3 regions of the Bacillus sp. 41-22 genome follow, and region 2 is predicted to be linked to each of the others. Evidence: riboswitches for the same ligand, from Rfam matches in the RefSeq annotation. Region 2 holds a riboswitch; each other region holds the start of a gene.
What was found. Region 2 has a riboswitch for S-adenosylmethionine ahead of LCF45_RS24645 (methionine ABC transporter ATP-binding protein). Riboswitches for the same ligand answer to the same signal wherever they lie in the genome.

Region 1 (7,570 bases), 830 kb from region 2:
ACAGGATCCTTTTTAATTTTTGCATTTTTATTAATTGGTTTGGATTTTATTCAAGCGGCAGCATCTGGAAAACTTTTGAACTTCGTTAGTAATATCGTATCTTTAATTACTTTTTTATTTTTAGATGTGATTCATTTTGAATACGGTATAATTATGGGCTTATCAATGATTTTAGGTGCTTATTTTGGATCGAAGTTTGCGGTTCAAAAAGGTGTTGGATATGTAAGGACTTTATTTTTATTAGTTACTATTTTATTAATCGGGAAAAATGTTTTGGAATATACTCATATTTTGTAGATTCATACGTATGTATGAATCTCTTTTTTTTATTATATTTTAAAAATTTATTAATTTTTAAAATATAAGTCTAGGAATATTTGAATAAATCTAAATTATCGTGTAGAATAATGTTGTAAAATGTAAACGTTTTTCTAAGGGGAGGCTAAAAAGATGGTAGTAGCATACAAACATGAGCCATTTACAGATTTTTCAGTAGAGGCTAACAAATTAGCGTTTGAAGAGGGTTTAAAGAAAGTAGAATCTTATCTTGGACAAGACTATCCATTAATTATCGGGGGAGAAAAAATCACTACAGAAGATAAAATTGTTTCTGTAAACCCTGCAAATAAAGAGGAACTTGTTGGTCGTGTTTCAAAAGCAAGCCGTGAATTAGCTGAAAAAGCAATGCAAGTAGCGGATGCAACATTCCAAACTTGGAGAAAGTCAAAACCAGAAATGCGTGCAGATATTTTATTCCGTGCTGCAGCAATCGTTCGTCGTAGAAAACATGAGTTCTCTGCTATTCTTGTAAAAGAAGCAGGTAAACCATGGAATGAGGCAGATGCTGATACAGCAGAAGCAATCGATTTTATGGAATATTATGCTCGTCAAATGTTGAAATTAAAAGACGGTATTCCAGTAGAAAGCCGTCCAATTGAATATAATCGTTTCTCTTACATTCCATTAGGAGTAGGTGTTATCATTTCTCCTTGGAATTTCCCATTCGCAATTATGGCAGGTATGACAACAGCTGCCGTAGTTTCTGGTAACACAGTATTACTAAAACCAGCTAGTACAACTCCTGTAGTAGCAGCGAAATTTATGGAAGTATTAGAAGAAGCTGGTTTACCAGCTGGCGTAGTAAACTTCGTTCCAGGTAATGGTTCTGAAGTTGGTGACTATTTAGTAGATCACCCTCGTACACGTTTCGTTAGCTTCACTGGATCTCGCGATGTAGGTATTCGTATTTACGAACGTGCAGCAAAAGTAAACCCAGGACAAATTTGGTTAAAACGTGTTATCGCTGAAATGGGCGGTAAAGATACAATCGTTGTTGATAAAGAGGCAGATCTTGAATTAGCAGCTAAATCTATCGTTGCATCAGCATTCGGATTCTCAGGACAAAAATGTTCTGCATGTTCTCGTGCAGTAATCCATGAAGATGTATACGATCATGTATTAAATCGTGCTGTTGAATTAACAAAAGAATTAACAGTAGGTAACCCAGATGCAAAAGATATTAACATGGGACCTGTTAATGACCAAGCTGCATTCGATAAAGTAATGAGCTATGTTGCAATTGGTAAAGAAGAAGGTAAAATCGTATCAGGTGGCGAAGGAGACGATTCTAAAGGCTGGTTCATCCAACCAACAATCGTTGCTGATGTTGCAGAAGATGCTCGCTTAATGAAAGAAGAAATCTTCGGACCAGTAGTAGCATTCTGTAAAGCAAAAGACTTTGATCATGCACTTGCAATTGCAAACAATACAGAATACGGTTTAACAGGAGCAGTTGTTACTAACAACCGTGACCATATTGAAAAAGCACGTGAAGACTTCCACGTTGGTAACTTATACTTCAACCGTGGATGTACTGGTGCAATCGTAGGTTACCAACCATTCGGTGGCTTTAACATGTCTGGTACAGACTCTAAAGCTGGTGGCCCTGATTACTTAGCGCTTCACATGCAAGCAAAAACTACTTCTGAAACTTTATAAGAAATAGTAGAAAAGATCTTCACAGACTGTGAAGATCTTTTCTTTTTGAGAAACTCTCTATAATAGAAGCTAGTTAATTTCAATCAAGAAAGGTTTCTAAATATTACTATTTTTTCTTTTGGATTAGTTAAACCTTGTTAATATCGGGATAAACATGAAAATAGAAACAAAACAGCGAGAAAAATTGACTTATTAGTCATATTTTTTAGTATTCATTTTGAGGATTTCCTGTATAATACAATTTGAAAGAAAATCTATGGTTAGACAAGAGAACACTCCTTTCGGCTTTGCTAACTGAAAGGAGTGTTTTTTTTAGGTCGCTAAAAACTCTTCTGTACTCATTATATTTGCGTATACTCCATTTAAACTCGCCAAAATTGTATTATGAATATAAACAGCTGGTATAGTAGCATTCTTAAATGAAAGATCTTTTGTAGCACAAGCATCGTGTATTACGGTACAGTGAAGACCAAAATCAAAAGCAGCTCTTACTGTAGCATCAATACACATATGGGTCATCATCCCGCATATTACGACGTGCTCAATTCCTGAACGTTGTAATTGTTCTAGAAGATCAGTTTCTCGGAAGCTATTTGGATAATGTTTAAGGATAACGGTTTCCTCTCTAAGTGGACGGACATTTTCGTGAATATGGACACCTTCTGTATTGGGTAGGAAAAAAGTAGCGCTATCTTTTATAGCTACATGTTGGATATGAAAAATAGGTTCGTTTCTTATTCTAAAATGTTGTAGTAGCTGACTAGCATATTCACTTGCTTCTACTGGATTACGTAATTCCATCATTCCGCTTGGAAAATAATCATTTTGAATGTCGACGAGCAAAAGAGCTGTTTTCATATATCTATCTTCCTCCGATTTCATATTCAAATAATGTTATTCAATGAATAGAGAAGATTCTCCTTTTTAAAAGTATGAGTGAGAAGGATTTTACATAACTTTAAAAATCACTATTGTATTGTTACTTCTTATTTAAAAATTTAAATAGAGAAATAATTAATATTTTTCCGAAAAATGTATTGACTCTCATTATTCTGAGTTCTATAATAAGACTTAATTAAACGACAATTAAATCGATACACTCTTATCCAGAGAGGTGGAGGGACTGGCCCTACGATACCTCAGCAACGGGTTTTTTTAATACCGTGCTAACTCCAGCAAGCCTATAAAGGCTTGGAAGATGAGAAGATGTGAATGAGTACATATAAAAGTGCTCTCCTTCTTATCTTTTATTACTGATAAGGAGGAGAGCACTTTTTATTTTACCTCGAAAGCTCTACTTCAAGTTTTACAGCATATAGGAGGGAAGAAAATGATTTCTTTTAACAATGTAAGTAAAGTATATGAATCAGGTGGGCAATCTGTTCATGCGGTTGAGGATGTAACGCTGTCAGTTGAAAAGGGCGAAATTTTTGGCATTATCGGATTTAGTGGTGCTGGAAAGAGTACGCTATTACGTTTAGTAAATATGTTAGAAAGACCAACTGCAGGAACAATTTCAATAGATGATAAAGATATTACATCATTATCGGCGAAAGAATTGCGGACACTAAGACAAAGAATTGGGATGATTTTCCAAAGTTTCAATCTATTTAATTCAAGAACGGTGTTTGGGAACATTGCTTATCCATTAAGGTTAGCGAAATTGCCAAAGAATGAGATAAAAGAAAGAGTGAATGAACTACTAAAATTTGTTGGTTTAGAAGATAAAGCGAACTATTATCCAGAACAGTTATCAGGTGGGCAAAAGCAGCGTGTTGGGATTGCAAGAGCACTTGCGACATCACCCGATATTCTCATATGTGATGAGGCAACATCAGCTTTAGATCCGGAAACAACAACAGAAATCTTAAATTTATTAAAGAAAGTAAATAGAGAGTACAATTTAACGATTCTACTTATTACACATGAAATGCACGTTGTGAAAGAAATTTGTCACCGTGTAGCCGTTATGGAAAAAGGAAAAGTAATTGAAGAAGGAAAACTGTTTGACGTTTTCACACAACCAAAAACAAAGACAACTCAAAATTTTGTACGCTCTGTTATTAATGATCACTTACCAGAAAGTGTTCTAGCGAAAATTCAAAACGGAGGTCAGATTTATCGCCTGACTTTTACTGGGGAAGAGACAGGGCAGCCTGTACTATCATATATTGCGAAAAACTATAACGTCGATGTAAATGTTCTTTATGGAAATATTATTGAACTCCAAAATGTGCTATTTGGAAATCTTCTTGTAGAACTACAAGGTGAACAGAAAGAAATTCAAAAAGCATTACAACATCTAAGACTGCAAGTGCAGCTGAAGGAGGTAGAAGCTCATGCGAGTTGATTGGAGTATATTTTGGCCTCGCATATTAGATGCGACGGGGGATACCCTCTTAATGGTAATTGTAACCCTTATATTTGCTACAATTCTCGGTATACCTCTAGGTTTACTGTTGTATGTAACGAGAAAAGGAAATTTTTTAGAAAATAAATGGGTCTTTTCTATTCTTAATATCATAATTAATACAATTCGTCCGGTTCCATTCATTATCTTTTTAGTAGCTTTAAGCCCACTAACAAGAAGTGTTATTGGAACGACGATTGGAACGGCTGCAGCAATCTTCCCAATGACGTTAGTTGCATCAATTGGTATTGCTAGAATGGTTGAAACCAATCTTGTTTCTGTTCCGAAAGGAGTAATTGAAGCAGCACAAGCAATGGGCGCTTCACCACTTAGAATTGTTTTTGAAATCCTCGTACCAGAAGCTTTAGCACCATTGATCCTAGGTGTCACGTTTATGACGGTCGGTTTAATTGAATTTTCTGCAGTCGCAGGACTTGTCGGTGGTGGCGGTCTTGGTGACTTAGCAATGACATATGGTTATCAACGCTTTGATACGTCAGTTATGTTTGTAACGGTCGTTTTACTTATTATTCTTGTACAGGTGGCTCAAAATTTAGGGAACTACTTTGCGAAAGTCTTTTTACGCAGATCATAAAAAGGAAGAGGGGAAAAGAAAATGAAGAAAATTTTAGCATTTGCATTATCAGCGATCGTAGGAATTACAGCATTAAGCGGCTGCTCAGGTGGAGACACAGGTGCAGGAGCGAAAGAGAAAGTAGTTCGCGTCGGTGTAACTGGAACAGATGGAGACGTTTGGGAAATTTTAAAGAAAAAAGCTGAAAAAGAAGGGATTAAAATTAAACTGGTTGAGTTCTCTGATTACACAACACCCAACAAAGCGTTAGCTGATGGAGATATTGAACTAAACTCATTCCAGCACATTGCTTTCTTAGAGCAATTTAAAAAGGAGCATAAGTTAGATATTACAGCTGTTGGTACAACGCAAATTGCACCGATGGGCTTATACTCTGAAAAATATAAGAAAGCAAATGAAATCCCAGATGGTTCGGAAATTGCTATTCCGAATGATCCAACGAACCAAGCACGTGCATTAAAACTTCTTGATGCAGCTGGATTATTAAAGCTTAAGAAAGATTTTGGTCTATTTGGGGATCCAAGTGGTATCGCTGAAAATCCAAAGAAGCTAAAAGTTACACCGGTTATCGCACAGCAAACACCTCGTGTGTTAAAAGATGTAGCGGCTTCAGTTATTAATAACGGTGTTGCTGGTCAAGCTGGATTAGACCCAGCGAAGGATCCAATTTTCTTAGAAGATCCAAATAATGAAAATGCAAAGGCCTATATTAATATTTTCGCAGCTCGTACGAAAGATAAAAATGATCCAACACTGAAAAAAGTAATTGAGTTATACCATTCAAAAGAAGTAACAGATGCAATTAAGAAAGAAACAAATGATGGTTCAATTTCAGTAGATCTTTCACTTGATGAGCTTGAAAAAATCGTAAAATAATTATTGAGTTTAACGACTAACAGTAGGAACCCCTCCGCTGTTAGCTCGTTCAACATATAATCTACTTAACAAACAAAACCCTAATTCTGTACCTTCTAATTTTGTATAACATAGAATCCAATGTTTGTTAAGTAGAGTGATGGACCAGGAGTTTTCCTGGTCTTTTTTTAATTAAAGCAGCTGGCTAATAATAAGGAAATCCAAATTATGATTGGGTAAGAGATTAAACTAAAAATGAGTGTACTTGCTAATTTCTTTTTAGGGATTAATAGTTTCTTTGATGAAAATAAGAAAAGAGAAAATAGGATAATGATAGATGCTGAGATTACTCCTGGATTATAAGAACGATAAATGAAATACAAGATAATATGCTGAACGGCGTTAAAGAAGATACAGCCCTGTATAAAAATGATCAAATAAATAGAAGATATGATGCTTAATTGATATAGAATGACTATGAGTAAGACGAAGGTTGTTAATATGGAAATTGCAATGAAAAATTGTTTGTTAGTTATAAAATGGATCGAAAATCGATTAGCGATATATTGTGGCATTTGGAAAGCTTCTTCAAGGTTATGAAAAAAGAATAGAAGGGGGATTAGCCAGATTGTATTAGTGGTGAAATGTCTTGTTGAAGATGTTTTTATCAACTTATATCAGCTCCAATAAAGGGATAGAAAGCCTATAAGAAAAGGCTTTCTACAAGGGTATAGTTATTCAATTATGATGCTTTTTAAATTACTCTCAGGTTGCGGTTGTTCTTCAGCATAAGAGGAGAGCTCCTCTTGCAAAATATTTAGTGCGTGCTTAGCTGATTGCTGAATCGGATTCGGTAGCTCTTCTAATATACGCATACCGATTTTTATTTTTGTACGAATTACCTTTCTTAGTAATTCATCATGCATGTACTACACCTCCAAACCGAATGTTTAGTACATCATCTTCAAACTTAGCTCCTTGAATAGAAAGGTGTGTTAATGTTTTTGGTAAGGTGATATTTCGCTTCATAGAGCCGGCTCGAATAATAAGTTCATCACCTTTTTGATTTAATGAAAGTTCACTTTTGTTTGAGAAGGGAATGGACAGTACGAAAATATACTCATCGCCATCTTTTTTTACATATTGTGTGCGGCCATTAAATTTCACTTCAGTAGGAGAGGGGTCTGATTTAAATAAAGCATTTCCTACACGCTCTAACATAGGTAAACCAACAACTTCTTGTTCAAACATGGGAGCTTCGTAAATAGGAAGTGGCTGAAAACTATCTTTAATTAACGCCTTATATTTCTTTTGTGTATCTTTCCATGCCTGAAAGTAAGGGTCGGTAACAGTGTTAGGGATGACGCGGTTAATCATAATGGCATCTACGTTATAATCGTATAAGTTTAAATAAGTAAAACTACGCTGAGCTTCTTTAATGACCATTTTTTCAGGATTTACAACAACGCGAATACTCGTTACTTCTCGGTTTGATAAAATATCTCTCATTTCTCCAAGTTGTTCAAGCGTATTCGTTAATTCGTCCATAATATCATCAGTTGGAAGGGGGACACCAAGAAGTGGTTGAGCTACAGGACGAACAACTTTTAAAATCTTCCTTTTAATAGGAAAGAGTTTTTCCATCCACCAGCCGAGCATGTCTGGAAAGCTAAGCATTGCTAAAGTTTCTCCAGTCGGTGCGCAATCAATAA
Region 2 (7,570 bases):
GGTAACGATTCTGGAATTAACACCTTCAAAATAATTGTGCTTGTTTTTGCTCCCATCGCTTTTGAAGCTTCAATTACACCTTTATCAATCTCACGAAGCGCGATTTCAACCATTCTCGCGTAAAATGGTGCCGCTCCAATAATTAAAGCTGGCAGCGCTGCACTCGCTCCGAGTATTGTTCCAAGAAGAATCTTTGTGAACGGGATTAATAAAATAATTAAAATGATGAACGGTATAGAACGGAAAATGTTTACGAACGCTCCAATCACCGTATTAATCGCTTTATTTTCCCATAAATTATCTTTCGCTGTCATAAAGAGTAATAGTCCTAAAATAAGTCCTAAAACAAATGTGGCAAGTGCTGCGATTGCCGTCATATATAACGTTTCACCAGTTGCTTCTAACATTTGATTCCAATCAATATTTGCGATTAACTTATCCATGTGCAATCACCTCCAGCTCTACTTGATCTTGATGAATCCCTTCTATTGCTTGCTGGATCGCTGTTTCTTCACCATTTAAATGAACGACTAAACTTCCGTAAGATCCGTTATTCGTTTGCGCGATATTTCCTTGCAAAATGCTAACTTCTATATCACCGCGCTGCATTAACCTTTGAAGTACCGGTCTTTCTACCGCTTCACCGACAAACTGCAAACGAATTACTTTTCCATCTGGATACTTTTCTATTAAACTTTCAATCGTTTCATTTGTATCTTCAGAATCAGTTAACTGCTGTACAAATCGTTTTGTAATGTCTTGCTGTGGATTACGGAATACGTCAAGTACTGGACCCGTTTCTACGATCTTCCCTTTTTCCATTACAGCAACTCGATTACAAATTTTGCGAATAACGTGCATCTCATGCGTAATCAATACAATTGTTAAGCCGAGACGCTTATTAATATCTAACAATAAATCTAAAATTTGATCTGTCGTTTCCGGATCAAGAGCTGACGTTGCTTCATCACATAAAAGTACTTGTGGATTATTTGCTAACGCTCTTGCAATCCCGACGCGCTGCTTTTGTCCACCACTTAGCTGAGATGGGTACGCGTCTCCTCTTCCTTCTAATCCAACAAGATGAATTAACTCATCGACACGTTTTCTTCTCTCCGCCTTATCGACACCTGCAATTTCAAGTGGGAATGCGATATTTTCACGCACAGTTCGTGACCAAAGTAAGTTGAAATGCTGAAAAATCATTCCGATTTCTTGTCTTGCCTTACGAAGTTCATTTCCAGTAATCGCTGAAATCACACGATTCGCAATTGTAATTTGGCCAGAAGTTGGTTTCTCTAACTGATTAAACAATCTGATTAACGAACTTTTCCCAGCGCCACTATATCCAATAACACCAAATATTTCACCCTTATCTACTTTTAAGTTGGCGTTATCTACAGCAGTGACATCACCGCTTTTTGCCTTATATATTTTCTTTACATTTTCTAATAAGATCATGATGTTCACCCCTTTTTTAAATAAAAAGCGCAAGCGGCTCGCTTAGAACAAGAGGGCGTTGGAATCCCAGACGTAGAGGCGCTTTTTGCCTCATAGGAAGGGATGAAACGACCGACTGTTCTAGCCGCTGGAGCTAGATTTCATAAAACTTTGGATAGACTCCGCATTTTTTTATTTTTCATGCGTGTAGTCCATCGTTATAGCTCCTCTTATTATTTGAATGTCCTCCGCATTCAAACAACAAAAAACCTTTCCGCTTCTAGAGAAGCAGAAAGGTTTATATGCGTATATAACAACATTATCCCTCTCTCTCATCTCTCAAAGCATTTGCTTTGCAGGAATTGGCACCATTTCAACATAAGTTGACGGTTGCCGGGCTTCACAGGGCACAGTCCCTCCACCTCTCTTAATAAGAGAAATCAGATTAAATTTTCGTCTGATTTAAAATTTATGAAATTGTCTATATTTTATGAATTGAATTGTATCAATATCCACACGCTCTGTCAACAGAAATTTTCGTAAAAAAAGAAACTTCAGAATTTTAAGCTCCGACTGACATCGGTTTACATATATGAAACATCGATTCAACTAATAACATCGTTCGATACGTTCCAGAATATTGTACCCGTCCATCACTCATTAACTTTTGCAACCTCATATTTCCAGTCACTAACTTTTGTACATCCTCTTCCTCTAAACAAACGATTTGTTCCGTTCCTCTCGCCTCTTTCAAAAGTTCTATATAATCTCTTGAAATTTGTAACGAACAGCATTCATCTCCAAAACGAAAATTAACAGTTCTTTCTCCTTGCCTTAAAAGCGGTTCTAAATGATATTGACCATTAGCGTAATTTACAAATGATTGAAGCAAAGAATATAATTTCATCCTAAACCACATCCCTCATATCACTTTCTATTACATACCATTCCCTCTTATTAAAGGGCAATCCTGTTATTTTCGCTCGACAAATACTGTATCTATCACGCATGTCGACATATTTCCCAAGAAATATGTCGAGGCGGCAAAAACTTTGCCGCCTACTTTAATTCCGTATATAAATATTCAACCGAATGAAATGCATATATTTTCTTCATCAGTGTCCCATTTTCAAAAATAAGTAAACACGGTACACTTTCTATCCCATACTCTTTCGCTAAATGCGGGGCATAATTTAAATCTAACATTCCAATTTTCAAATCTTCAATCGTCATCTCAACGACCGTTAACATCTTCTTTGCCAATTGGCATGTTCCACACATTGGTGTATACACATATAACACTGTTTTTTCTTCATTTCCTATTAGGGCTGTAGCTTCGGCACCTGTCCAATCAATCACTTCTATCATTCCTTACCGTAAATATTCTGTATAAACGTCAATGTCTGCTCCCCATAATACATTTGCTAAATGTGAAGAAGGTGCAGTCGCCACCTCGCGATACGAGCGATCAATATAAATATGCTCTGCTTGCGGAAATTCTTTTCGGAATTGTTTCCTTAACTTTTCTCCTGCATCATCAGCATCCACTAGCACATATACGTCCTTATCAAAAAATTGATCAATGAGCTCATCCATTTTCGACAAACCAATTGTACCATTTGTACAAACAATTTCCACTGGTTCACGAATAATAGATTCAATCTTTCTTCTATCCGATTTACCTTCTACAATAATGACTTTTTCCACATAAATCATATGTCATCACCCGATCACCATATACTATACAACCTTTAACTTAGTATATAGTATATTCGTTATTTTCATGTTGTTTCCTGTTTATTTTTGCAAAAGAAAAGCTCAAGCGGCTTGCTCAGCATGAAGCCTACATGAAAAAAGTTTTTCAAAAACGTTCTCCTACATAATAATTAATATATATGTTTTTAAATTCATTATGTACACAACATAAAAAAGGACAGCACAAAGGCTGTCCTTTTTCTTCGACTATAATTAGTCTTGGTTTGTCATTTCTGCATATTTTTCTGCAGTTAATAACTTCTCAACTTGGCTTGCATCAGAAAGTTCAACTTTAACCATCCATGCACCCTCGTATGGAGATTCGTTAACTAGTTCTGGTTGGTCACTTAATTCTTCGTTTACTGCTACAACTTTACCACTTACAGGTGCGTATAATTCAGAAACTGTTTTAACAGATTCTACGCTTCCGAATGGCTCGTCAGCTTGGATTGTTGCACCTACTTCAGGAAGTTCAACGAATACGATATCGCCTAACTCACCTTGCGCAAAATGAGTAATACCGATAACAACCGCATTACCTTCTGTTTTTACCCATTCGTGTTCTTCAGAGTAACGTAAATTATTTGGAATGCTCATGACTGTACCTCCAGTGAATGTATTAATTATGTAAAAATACCTTATTGGTACTTTTTCCACACACTTTCAAACTGCTCTTCGTTAAAACCAAGTGTTACACTCGTTCCATCTGTTACAATTGGACGTTTAATCAACATGCCATCAGATGCTAAAAGCTCATACATTTCGTCTTCGCTTGCATCCTTTAACTTATCTTTTAAACCAAGTTCGCGGTAACGCATTCCACTTGTATTAAAGAATTTTTTTAATGGTAATTCACTTTTCTCATGTAAATTACGTAAATCTTCTTTTGACGGTGGATTTTCAACAATATGAATCATCTCATATGCTACATCGTTTGCCTCAAACCATTTCTTTGCTTTTTGACATGTGCCACATTTTGGATATGAATAAAATGTTACTGTCATAAATTCACCTACTTTTTTACTAACCTTTACCTTTATCATATAGAAAACATTTTATTATTTCAAACGATTATTCGCTAAACTTTTACTTATTTCGTGATAATTTTTAATAATCCTGCTAATTTTTCTTATTTTTCCGCCATTTATTAAGAAAAAATAAATATATAATTTTTTAAAAATTTTTTCTCATCCCACGCCGAACATATATCTTAAACAAACGTTTGATTAATTTCATATTTTTCTACCTCAACCTTCAGAATACGTAGATTCTTTTATACCGAACATATACCTTAAACAAACGTTTGATTAATTTCATGTTTTTCTACCCCAACCTTTGGAATACATGAATTCTTCCATACCGAACATACCTCTTAAACAAACGTTTGATTAATTTCATGTTTTTCTATATCACCTTTGGAATACATGATTTTCTATACCGAACATATATCTTAAACAAACGTTTATCCCGCTATTTGCGGGCAGTAAGACTCCCACCTCGAAATTCGGCAAATGCGAGGAAGTTAGGTGGGAGATAACTGCCCGTAAAAGCCCGATTGGTGCGGGCTAATAATCAGTGGGGGATGGACACCCCCCACTGATTAAAGTTTCACTTTATTTAAAAAATAAGAAGTCCTTTTACAGGCTCCTTCATCATCGACTTAAATAGTCCGAAATGGTTTGAAATACTACTATATACATATTATGAATACTTTCTTCTGTATTTCCACCATTCAATAAACCTACTCCCCATTGTTGCCCTTCGCCACTTCCAATATTTGCAAAACCTTGCGCGTACATAGCATTTACATCTTTTCGTGCACTGTTATACTCTATCCCTTTTGTAATAAAAGTTGAATATGATTTATCTTGTAAACCAATAAAAAATACTGGTTTCTTTAGCGATGAAAATACATCTTTATACTGCTCTGTTGAGGCTTCTTGAAAGTGATCTTTCATTATTAGAAAACCATCCACTTCCTTAGCTTTCTTTTCCAATTCCTCTAACTTCACTTTTTCAAACTTTATATTTCTAAATGTATCTTTCGGCTTTTCACCAACAACTCCAATGACGAGTGCTCTCCCGTTATATTCTAAATTCTCTCCTTCTTTATCCTTTGCACACCCAGTACTCACTAGGCATAACAATATAAAAACTAAGAAATACAGTGAACGCTTCATATAGCACCCTCCCCCTCTTTTAAGTCAAGTGACAAAAATGTAAGGTGAATTCAAGAAAATGTAAGTAAAATCGATAGCCCAATTGGATTTTCTATATTATAATCAATTGAATTTATTTACATTACTAAAACATAGGAGATTATCATGAAGAAATTTAAACTTTCATCTCTTCTTCCGTTAAGTTATATACTTCTACTCGTACTCGTAAGTCCCCTTTACGACGTATTAAATAAATCTACTGTTCACGCAGTAGATGTCACAACTGTAGTAGATGATTGGATTCCATTTGTGAAAGCATTTATTATTCCTTACTTACTTTGGTTTCCATACTTATACGGTGCACTTATTTATTACTGTTTTGCTGATCGAAAGCAATATTATGTCACTTTAAGTAGTGTAATTCTTGGAAAACTTGCTTGTTTTTCGATTTACTTTTTTTGGCAGACAACTGTACCACGCCCAACCGTCGTTGGAACAGATGTATTTTCCGAACTAGTCCGCTATATTTATAGTATTGATCAACCAGTAAACTGTTTCCCAAGCATTCATGTCCTTACGACATTTGTAATTATGTTAGCTGCCTTTAAGCGTAGAGAACAGCATACTTTGGAATATTACATCCTTACTTTCTTCGGTACGCTTATTATTTTATCAACATTATTTACGAAGCAGCATGCATTTGTAGACGCCATTTCTGGAATGATGCTTGCAAGCGTACTATACTTTGGTGTTCAGCTATTATTAGCAAAAGAAACCGTACGTGTTCCAGTAAAACAAAATCAAAAAATGTAAAAAAGCAGACTGTGGCTTCAGTCTGCTTTTCTCTATATTAAGGAGATTTTCAAATTAAGATTGCGGTACAGTCATATCACCAGAATGAATACGACCTGCTTTTTTAAGAGCAATGTACAGTATATAAGAAACAGCTACTGGAATGATGATATAAGTGATTACCATCGCTGGGACAACTTCCCACCCTTGGCTGGAAATTAAATTAATTGGTGCGATAAGAGAGCTTAATCCAAGACCTGCAATTTCTTTTCCTGCTTCCAGTTGGAAAATTAGTGCCGATACTGGGCCAACTATTGCACTGGCGACGACAGTTGGGACGAGAATCATTGGATTTTTAGTAATGTTCGGTAACTGCACTTTTGGAGTACAAAGTGCCTGGGCTAATATGCCACCTAAATTATTTTCTTTCGCTGAAATAACAGAGAATCCGATAAATTGAGCAACACATCCTGCAAGTGCTGCACCACCTGCAACACCGTCTAAGCTAAGCGCTATCGCTAACGCAGCTGATGAAGCTGGAGAGATAAGTAACAGTCCCCAAACTACAGCAATCACGATAGAAGCGACGAACGGGCTACCAGCTGAACTATCTTTAATGAATGCTCCAACTGCATTTAAAACTGGGCTAATATTTTGAGCTAACCAAATACCGACTAAACCAGAACCTAATATTGCTGCAAATGGAACGAGCATCATATCTAAAGCAGTTTTTCCGCTTAATCGTTTACCAATATAAACTGCTAAAGTCGCTGTTAATAATGCACCGATTGGTTCACCTGTTTTAATGATGAGACCAGCTTCAGTAATTGAAATGGAACCTGCTCCAATTGCTCCAGCTACCATCGCTGAGAAAATTACGAGTCCGTTTGCACCGAGCATAAAGGCAATCCCGGCTCCAATTGCTGGTGCCATAAGTGATTTTGCAACGACTCCGATTGTAATAAGTAATGGTATATCAACAATTCTTCCTATATTTTCGATCAGTAAACCAATTCCAAGGGATACGAAAATACCCTGTGCGATTCCGGCAGAAGCTTTAAACACACGAGACATTATATATTCCTTCATTTGTTTCACCTTCTCCTATAATTTAGTAACCAATTGTTTTCATATAATCGCGTAAAACATCGTTTGATTTTGCAAAGCGACTTTCTTCATCTTCTGATAAGTTTAGTTCTACCACTTCTCTTATACCATCTCTAGTAATAATTGCTGGTACTCCTGTACAAATATCGTATTCGCCATATTCACCATCTAAAATAGCTGAAACAGCGATAACACGGTGATCATCATTGAAAATTGAGCGAGCAATATAAGCTAAAGAATTTCCGATTCCGTAATAAGTAGTTCCTTTGCGCTTATAAATTTCCCATCCAGCTTTTGCAGTCTTCTCAACAATTTCA
Region 3 (7,570 bases), 2.2 Mb from region 2:
CTATTGAGAGTGCTTTAAAATGGGTACCAGAAACTTTGGAATACATTCAGCTTTAAGTAAACTGCAATAATCAAAATGATAATACCAACAAAAAGTGTGATGTAATCCTCCTTTTGTGCGTCTTTTGCATAGTACCACGTTCGTTTATCCTTTTTTCCAAAACCTCTTAAATCCATTGCATTTGAAACAGTATCAATCCTTTCTAATGAATGAATAATAAGTGGCCAAAAAATTAAAACACGGTTTTTCATACGAATCCACAAGCTCGCTTCTCCTTTTTCAAAAGGTACGCCTCTTGCTTCCTGTGCGTGTCTAATGATTATATATTCAGATTGAATGCTTGGTATATAACGTAGTGCAATATTTATTGCATATGTAATTTTATAAGGAACAGCAAATTTATTTAAGCTGCTCACAAATTCACTTGGATGAGTTGTATAAATAAAAAGAAGTGTAAATGGTAATAACGTAAAATATTTCAATGAAAGTGTAGCTGCATAAAATAAAGTTTCATATGTAATTGTTGCATAACCTATATAAAAAAAAGAGGTATACGATCCCGTTAATTCCGATCCATGGGTGGGCGTAATGAAAAGAATCATAACGGAATTTAATAAACTAAATGTAAATATAACGCTGAAAATAACTATAATTTTACGCAATTGAATTTTTGCAATTAAAAGGCCGATACATCCAACAATAAATAAAATTAGCAATATACGAAAATCAAAAAATAAAAAAGTAAGTGTCATACAAAATATAAATAAAGATAATTTAATTGCACCATCCATACGATAAAAATACGTATTATGCATATTCCTCCCTCCTATTAGCTTCAATATAAAGTTTCACAAATGTTTCTGGAGTTGGAATTCCGCTTAATTTAGCTAGTTTTATTAATGAAATCTCCCGTAGATTAGCTCTTTGTAACGTTCCTTGATCCCCTAAAACAGCAGATACAGTATTGTCCGCAATAATTTTCCCTTCATGCAGAACTACCGCTCGATCTGCATATTCTAAAGCAAGATTCATATCGTGTGTGATAATAATAAAGGATATGCCCCTTTCAGCCAGTTTTCTAATAAACGACATAAACTGTTTGTAATGGTAATAATCTTGTCCAGCTGTCGGCTCATCTAATACAATAAGTTTTGGGTTTGTTATAAGTACAGATGCAATAGTAAGCCTCTTTTTTTGTCCATAGCTTAATGCCTGAATTGGCCAGTTACGAAATGGATATAATCCACAAATTCTTAAAGCTTTTTCGACTCTTGTCTCAATCTCATCTTTAGAAACCTTTTTTAATTGTAATGAATATGAAACCTCTTCTAAAACAGTAGGCTGTGTAATCATTTGATTTGGGTTTTGCATAACGTAAGAAATAACTTCCCCGCGTTTACGAATAGACCAACAATTTATATTTTCTCCATCGAATGTTATTCTCCCATTCTTTGTTTTATTTATTCCTATAAGAGTATGAGCTAATGTCGATTTCCCTGCTCCATTATGACCCAATAAGGCTATTATTTCTCCCTCTCCTATTGAAAGGTTGATATCTTCTAAGGCTGTATGTTTGTTATTGTACGTAAATGATAAATTTTCTATCTTGCATAAAACTTTTTTAATATATTTGTTTTTTGATGAAACTTGCTTATGCATCCAGTTCTTTAATAGGCTATGAACGCCTGCATTACGAAGATTTTCAATTGGAAATACCTTAACATTATTACTATCAAAATTTAATTTCTTTAGCGCCTCTATATAAATAGGTTCTCTTAGTCCGATATTTGGTAATATATCAGAATTTAAAATACTATCCGGTGAACCAACGGCAATAACTTCTCCCTCATCTATTAAAATAATTTTATCTAAATCAAGGTTTAAAATTTCTTCTATTCGATGTTCAATAATTACAATTGTTTTATTATATTTCTCATGTATATTTTTAATGAGTTCTATTGTATTCAAACTACATGCAGGATCCAAATTAGCTAACGGTTCATCAAATAATAATATATCTGCATTCGTCGTTAGCAGACCTGCAAGAGAGACTGTCTGTTTTTGACCTCCTGATAATTCATGCGGACTTTGTGTATGAAAGTCCTGCATGCTTACCTTTTTTAAAGAATCCGTAACAATCTTTCTCATTTCTATTTGATTTACACAATCGTTTTCTAATGCAAATGCTACATCCTCTTCGACAGTAAGGCCTATAAATTGTGCATCTTGATCTTGTAATATTGTCCCTACGTGTTTACTCTGTTCAAAAACACTACCTTTTCTCGGATCCTTTCCAGCTATTAAAATGTTACCGGTACTTATCCCTTCGTAAGAAAATGGGATTAGCCCATTTATACAATGAGCTAATGTTGACTTACCTGAACCACTTCGTCCAGCGATAAGTACCTTTTCCCCAGGATATATTTGAAATGTAATATCTTTCAAAGTAGGCTGCGTAGCATGCCTATATTGAAAGGTAAATTGTTCAAAAGAAATAATTGGTTGCATGTATTCATCCCTACTTTTCAATTTTTAAATGTGTATGTTTCTTATTTGATTTCGCTAAGCCGATCGTGATTGGTAAGCCAAGAACTAAAAATACGATAACGTCTGCGATTGTTGCGCCTAGTACTTGTATAACTATTTTGTCAAACGGTTCTCCCATCACAATAATATCGAATGCTCCAGCAAATATAATAGCTATGACAATACCAATTAACCCTGCAATTGCAAAATAAGAAATATCACGGTTATTATACGTTCCATGTTTTACACTAAAACCAAATCTTTTTTGTATGAGTCCCATTGCAAAACCAATAATACCTGAACTAATAACCCATCCCCACCAAATACCCCAACCAGCGATCGTATCTGTAACGGTATGACCGATGAGTCCTATTAAAAGCCCTGCTACCGGGCCAAATAACGCTCCAAAAACTGTTAAAATAGCCAATGCGGGTTTAATAAATGTATTCGGTGCGATAGAAAATCCCCAAAGCCCTAATACCCCGTATAAAGCTGCTCCAATTCCAATAGCTACTACTAGCTTTGTCGTTAATTTATTCATTACAATTCCCCTCTCGTATTATTCAACTTTTAATACTCTATATTTATTTTGAAAATGAATTATGCATCGACACTTCCTTTCTATACAACAAAAAATGACCTCTTTAATAAGAGGTCATTTTCTTTCACGTACAAGAATCCCCTTATCTTTCAAAAGACACATAGTGTCCTCTGCGGAATTAGCACCTTCCTATGTAATTACATAGGGGTTGCTGAGGTTTCATAGGGCCGTTCCCTCTACCTCTCTGGATAAGTATGTATTTGTAATCTGTATTATGGCACTAACAATAAATAATTTCAATACTTTTCTTACTATTTTTATTTTTCGATAAATAGTTCAACTAAATCATTGTATTCTTATCGGAATTATGAAATAATAAATTCAAAATTGTTACGGGAGGAATGCATGATGAAAGTAATTGGCTTAATTGGCGGACTAAGTTGGGAATCAACATCGTTATATTATAAACATATTAATACACTAACTCTCTCTCAATATGATCAAAATGCGAAGCTTGTTTTATATAGTATGGACTTTGGTGAAGTAACTACATTATTACAAAATCATCAATATGAAGAAGTGAAAAATGAATTAGTCGCAGTAGCAAAAAAAGTAGAACACTCTGGAGCTGAATGTTTACTAATGTGTTCTAATACTGTACATCTATTTGCTGAGGAAGTAGAACAAGCAATATCAATCCCACTTCTTCATATCGGTGATGTAAGTGCTAAAGAAATGGTAGAACAGAATATAAAACGGATCGGATTATTAGGAACGAAACAAACAATGGAAGAAGATTTTTATACATCACGACTAGCAAAATATAACATTGAGACAATTATCCCAAATGACGAAGAAAGAACTTTTATCCATCACGTCATATTAAATGAATTAAGTAGAGGAATTATTTCAGAAACATCAAAAGAAAAACTAATACAAATTACCAATTCATTAATTAATAATGGGGCTGAAGGAATTCTACTTGGCTGTACGGAAATTCCTTTGCTCATTTCCCAAAATGATCTATCTGTTCCTGTTTTTGATACTGCTTATTTACATGCGAATACTGCTGTACAATTTGCTGGATAATAATATAAAAGCATACAGGTAGAGCCTCTATGCTTTTATATTATCCGAACTATTTATTTAAAAGAGCATCAATAACTGCAATGGCTCTTTTGGAACCACCACACTCTAAAAAACTTTCATTCAGTTTTCGAATGCCATGTTTATACTTTTCATTTGAAAGAACGTCTGTTACCGCCTTTTTTAAAGTTTGCACATTAACATGCTCTTTCAATAATCTATGTGCTGCCTCAAGCTCAGTTAATCTTTGCGCTATCATAGGTTGATCTTTATCATGCGGTATTATCACAAATGGGACATTATAATGGATTGCATCGTGCACACTATTCATTCCACCATGTGTAATAAAAACATCTGCTTCACTTAATATTTCTGATTGAGGTACGTAAGGGGTTATAATAAAGTTGTCTGGCGCTTGCTTAATTTTTGAAATATCATTTCTATCACCAATCGCCATTACTACAATCCCTTCGAAATTTGAAAAAGCATCAATACAAGTATTAAAAAATGGTTCGAGCCCTTCGAGAAGTGTTCCCATTGAAATATAAATAACTTTCTTTTTTGAAAGCAATTCAAGTGGAAACTTTACATTTGTTTTGCGCTTTATAATACTCGGTCCAATAAAAACATTGTTTTCTCCGAACGAATCGCTATTAGGTTGAAAATAACGACTTGTATACACGAGACTAATATCTCCCTTATTATGCATAAATTGAAGATTATTTTTGGGCTTTACTCCAAATTCATGTTCCATTTGATACAGTAACTTTTCAGAGAGTTCATCGGGTTGGAATTGTATTTCTGCATTTGGATGAAAAGGCAAGGTTTCCAATAATACTGGTGGAATTAAAAATATAGGAGAGGAAACTATGCCTGGAACTTGTAAATATTCCTTTACTAACTCTCCAGCACCAAATATATCATAAACTACGAAATCAAAATTAATGCTTTTACATAATCGTTTCGTAATTTCTAATATGTATAAAGAAGTTTGAACATGTACATGAAAGAAAGATTTTAATCCATATGAAGTTTCATTATCAATAGAAATCTCCTTTAATAAATCCGGATGAGTATGTACAATGGCTCCCAAAACTTCAAGCCTTTCCTTAAAGCTTTCCGTTGTAATATAGTGTACGTTATCACCTCTTTCAGTAAAGGCCTTTACTAAACTTAATGTAGGATTTACATGTCCCTCTGCAGGGAAATTAACTATTAAAATATTCATCACTTATTTCTCACTCCTTACAATTCAATCTTCTTATTAATCGTACTGTTATTATTACAAGCAACCTTCCCTTAATAGTCCCAATATACTTACTACTTTAGGTTGATAAATAATTATCAGACATTGAAAAAGGCATCTACATAAAATGTAGATGCCTAACTGTGATAAGGAGTGTTCTGTGAGGTTAGGATAAGCTTTTCTGCTTGTCCTATGCTATCAATATATGATTTATTTTATAAAACGTGCAAATCTAATAGAATTATTTTATCCATTTTATTTGATCAAATGGATAATATACCATTTTCACTTTACCTATTATATTTGACTCATCAATTAGTCCAAGCGTATTCCTACTATCTTTACTATGATTTCGATTATCACCTAACACAAATAATTTATGCGTGGGAACTTTCATTTCTCTACAGTTTGAAAAACGATTTGATACTTGTGACATATCTAACTGTATATACGACTCATCACGCTTTTTACCGTTAATATATACCTCATCGTCTCTTAATTGTATGTTATTCCCTGGTAATCCAATAATTCGTTTCACGTAGTATGTAGGCGAGTCTTCTTTTTTTATTATTACAACATCACCATGATGAAAAGAAGAAAAATAGATGCTAGCCCTATTAACTAGTATGCGATTATTCTCATTCAAAGTAGGTTGCATCGAAATTCCTTCTACCATACAAAATAAAAATAACTTATTAATAAAAATAATTCCTATTATAATTAAAATATAGCTACATATTTTTCTCCAATCTTTTAGAATCAATTGCTTCATAGATACCTCATTTCTAATCTATTCGTATGTAAAAAACGTCTCTAGTTCATATAATTGCTAGAGACGTTTCGTATATTTTAATTCTCTTTAGAGTCATCTATTTTTGGTGCTTCGCCAGTTAATCGCTTATTTTTCAAATCAAAATAAGCATCTAAAACATCTTTTCCAATATCAGAGTTAATACCTGATTTATCATTTATAACCCATGGCACAACAACAGAAAATGCTACTTCTGGATCGTCATATGGCGCATATCCTGCTAATGTTAAATTATAGCATTCTCTACGATCGCCTTTCTCATTTCTCCCAATATCACTTTCTCCACCGTATACAGTCTGTGCAGTTCCTGTTTTTCCAGCTGGTTTATAGGGTGCTTTTTTGAACGCCTTTACTCCCGTTCCATCCCCTTCTTGGAATACTTTCTTAAAGCCTTCTTTTACTTGATTGATATATTCTTCTTTCATATCAATTCTATTTAAAACAACGGGTTCTATTGATTGTACTACTTTACCGACCTCATCTTTTTGAACGGTTTGTTCTCTAATTTCTTGAAGAATTTGTGGTTTCATACGATACCCGCCATTTGCAATAGTTGAAATATATTGTGCAAGCTGAAGTGGTGTATACGTATCATACTGGCCAATGGAAAAGTCTAATAAGAAACCTGGCTGATTATCTTTTCTCCCAATTTGCCCCGCTGTTTCATTCGGTAAATCAATGCCTGTTGGAACACCTAAACCAAATTGTCTGAAATAATATCTCATCTTATCAAAGTATTCTTGTTTAATATCTAGTGAACTGTTCTTTACATAATCCACACCAGCAATTTTTAATGCTGTGTTAAACATATAAACGTTAGAGGAAACTTGTAAAGCTCTTAGGTCATCTATATCTCCAAAATCTTTCCATGACTTTTTCTCCTTAGTTCCTTTAAACTTCATAGGTGCATCATAAAAATGTGTTCCCGGTGTTATAGCTTTTGTTTCAAATCCGGTTAATACTGTAGCACCTTTAACAGTTGATCCAAGCTCATATGAACTTGTCAGCGTACCTAAAGCGTAATCTTCTACTTCCATTTTTCCGTCTTTTTCTACAAGTCTTTTCCCAGCCATCGATAATACTTGGCCGTTTTTCGGATTCATCATTACAACAAAAGCACGGTCCAACATCGATTCTGAACCTTTATAGGCCTTTAATATTTTTTCTATGCTCTCTTCTACTTTTTTCTGTAATTCCATATCAATTGTTAACGTTAAATTCTTGCCGCTTTTCCCTTCAGAAACTGTTTCTGTTCTAATTGTATCACCTTGTTTATCAGCAATACTTCTTACTTCTTTTTTCGTACCATGAAGTACATCTTCGTATTGCTGTTCGATGTAACTTTTCCCAACACGATCAT

Region 1: linked by a shared signal. The riboswitch ahead of LCF45_RS01840 (methionine ABC transporter ATP-binding protein) and the one ahead of LCF45_RS24645 (methionine ABC transporter ATP-binding protein) in region 2 are both predicted to bind S-adenosylmethionine.
Region 3: linked by a shared signal. The riboswitch ahead of LCF45_RS13140 (ECF-type riboflavin transporter substrate-binding protein) and the one ahead of LCF45_RS24645 (methionine ABC transporter ATP-binding protein) in region 2 are both predicted to bind S-adenosylmethionine.

The regions. Positions count from the first base shown of each region.
Region 1 covers NZ_CP084035.1:337,930-345,499, forward strand. The annotation lists gene LCF45_RS01825 (TSUP family transporter) at 1-297, shown strand, start outside; gene pruA (L-glutamate gamma-semialdehyde dehydrogenase) at 451-1,998, shown strand; gene LCF45_RS01835 (cysteine hydrolase family protein) at 2,311-2,856, opposite strand; SAM riboswitch class I at 3,098-3,203, shown strand; gene LCF45_RS01840 (methionine ABC transporter ATP-binding protein) at 3,329-4,348, shown strand; gene LCF45_RS01845 (methionine ABC transporter permease) at 4,338-5,003, shown strand; gene LCF45_RS01850 (MetQ/NlpA family ABC transporter substrate-binding protein) at 5,025-5,879, shown strand; gene LCF45_RS01855 (HXXEE domain-containing protein) at 6,047-6,529, opposite strand; gene LCF45_RS01860 (DUF3926 domain-containing protein) at 6,593-6,784, opposite strand; gene LCF45_RS01865 (ArsA family ATPase) at 6,777-7,570, opposite strand, start outside.
Region 2 covers NZ_CP084035.1:4,768,752-4,776,321, forward strand. The annotation lists gene LCF45_RS24640 (methionine ABC transporter permease) at 1-443, opposite strand, end outside; gene LCF45_RS24645 (methionine ABC transporter ATP-binding protein) at 436-1,461, opposite strand; SAM riboswitch class I at 1,770-1,877, opposite strand; gene LCF45_RS24650 (hypothetical protein) at 2,003-2,347, opposite strand; gene LCF45_RS24655 (thioredoxin family protein) at 2,500-2,808, opposite strand; gene LCF45_RS24660 (toprim domain-containing protein) at 2,812-3,156, opposite strand; gene gcvH (glycine cleavage system protein GcvH) at 3,409-3,792, opposite strand; gene LCF45_RS24670 (arsenate reductase family protein) at 3,834-4,199, opposite strand; gene LCF45_RS24675 (hypothetical protein) at 4,848-5,375, opposite strand; gene LCF45_RS24680 (phosphatase PAP2 family protein) at 5,520-6,167, shown strand; gene LCF45_RS24685 (PTS sugar transporter subunit IIC) at 6,222-7,235, opposite strand; gene LCF45_RS24690 (L-lactate dehydrogenase) at 7,258-7,570, opposite strand, start outside.
Region 3 covers NZ_CP084035.1:2,591,552-2,599,121, forward strand. The annotation lists gene LCF45_RS13130 (energy-coupling factor transporter transmembrane component T family protein) at 15-815, opposite strand; gene LCF45_RS13135 (ABC transporter ATP-binding protein) at 808-2,508, opposite strand; gene LCF45_RS13140 (ECF-type riboflavin transporter substrate-binding protein) at 2,519-3,067, opposite strand; SAM riboswitch class I at 3,207-3,322, opposite strand; gene LCF45_RS13145 (aspartate/glutamate racemase family protein) at 3,473-4,156, shown strand; gene LCF45_RS13150 (macrolide family glycosyltransferase) at 4,206-5,384, opposite strand; gene lepB (signal peptidase I) at 5,641-6,171, opposite strand; gene LCF45_RS13160 (peptidoglycan D,D-transpeptidase FtsI family protein) at 6,249-7,570, opposite strand, start outside.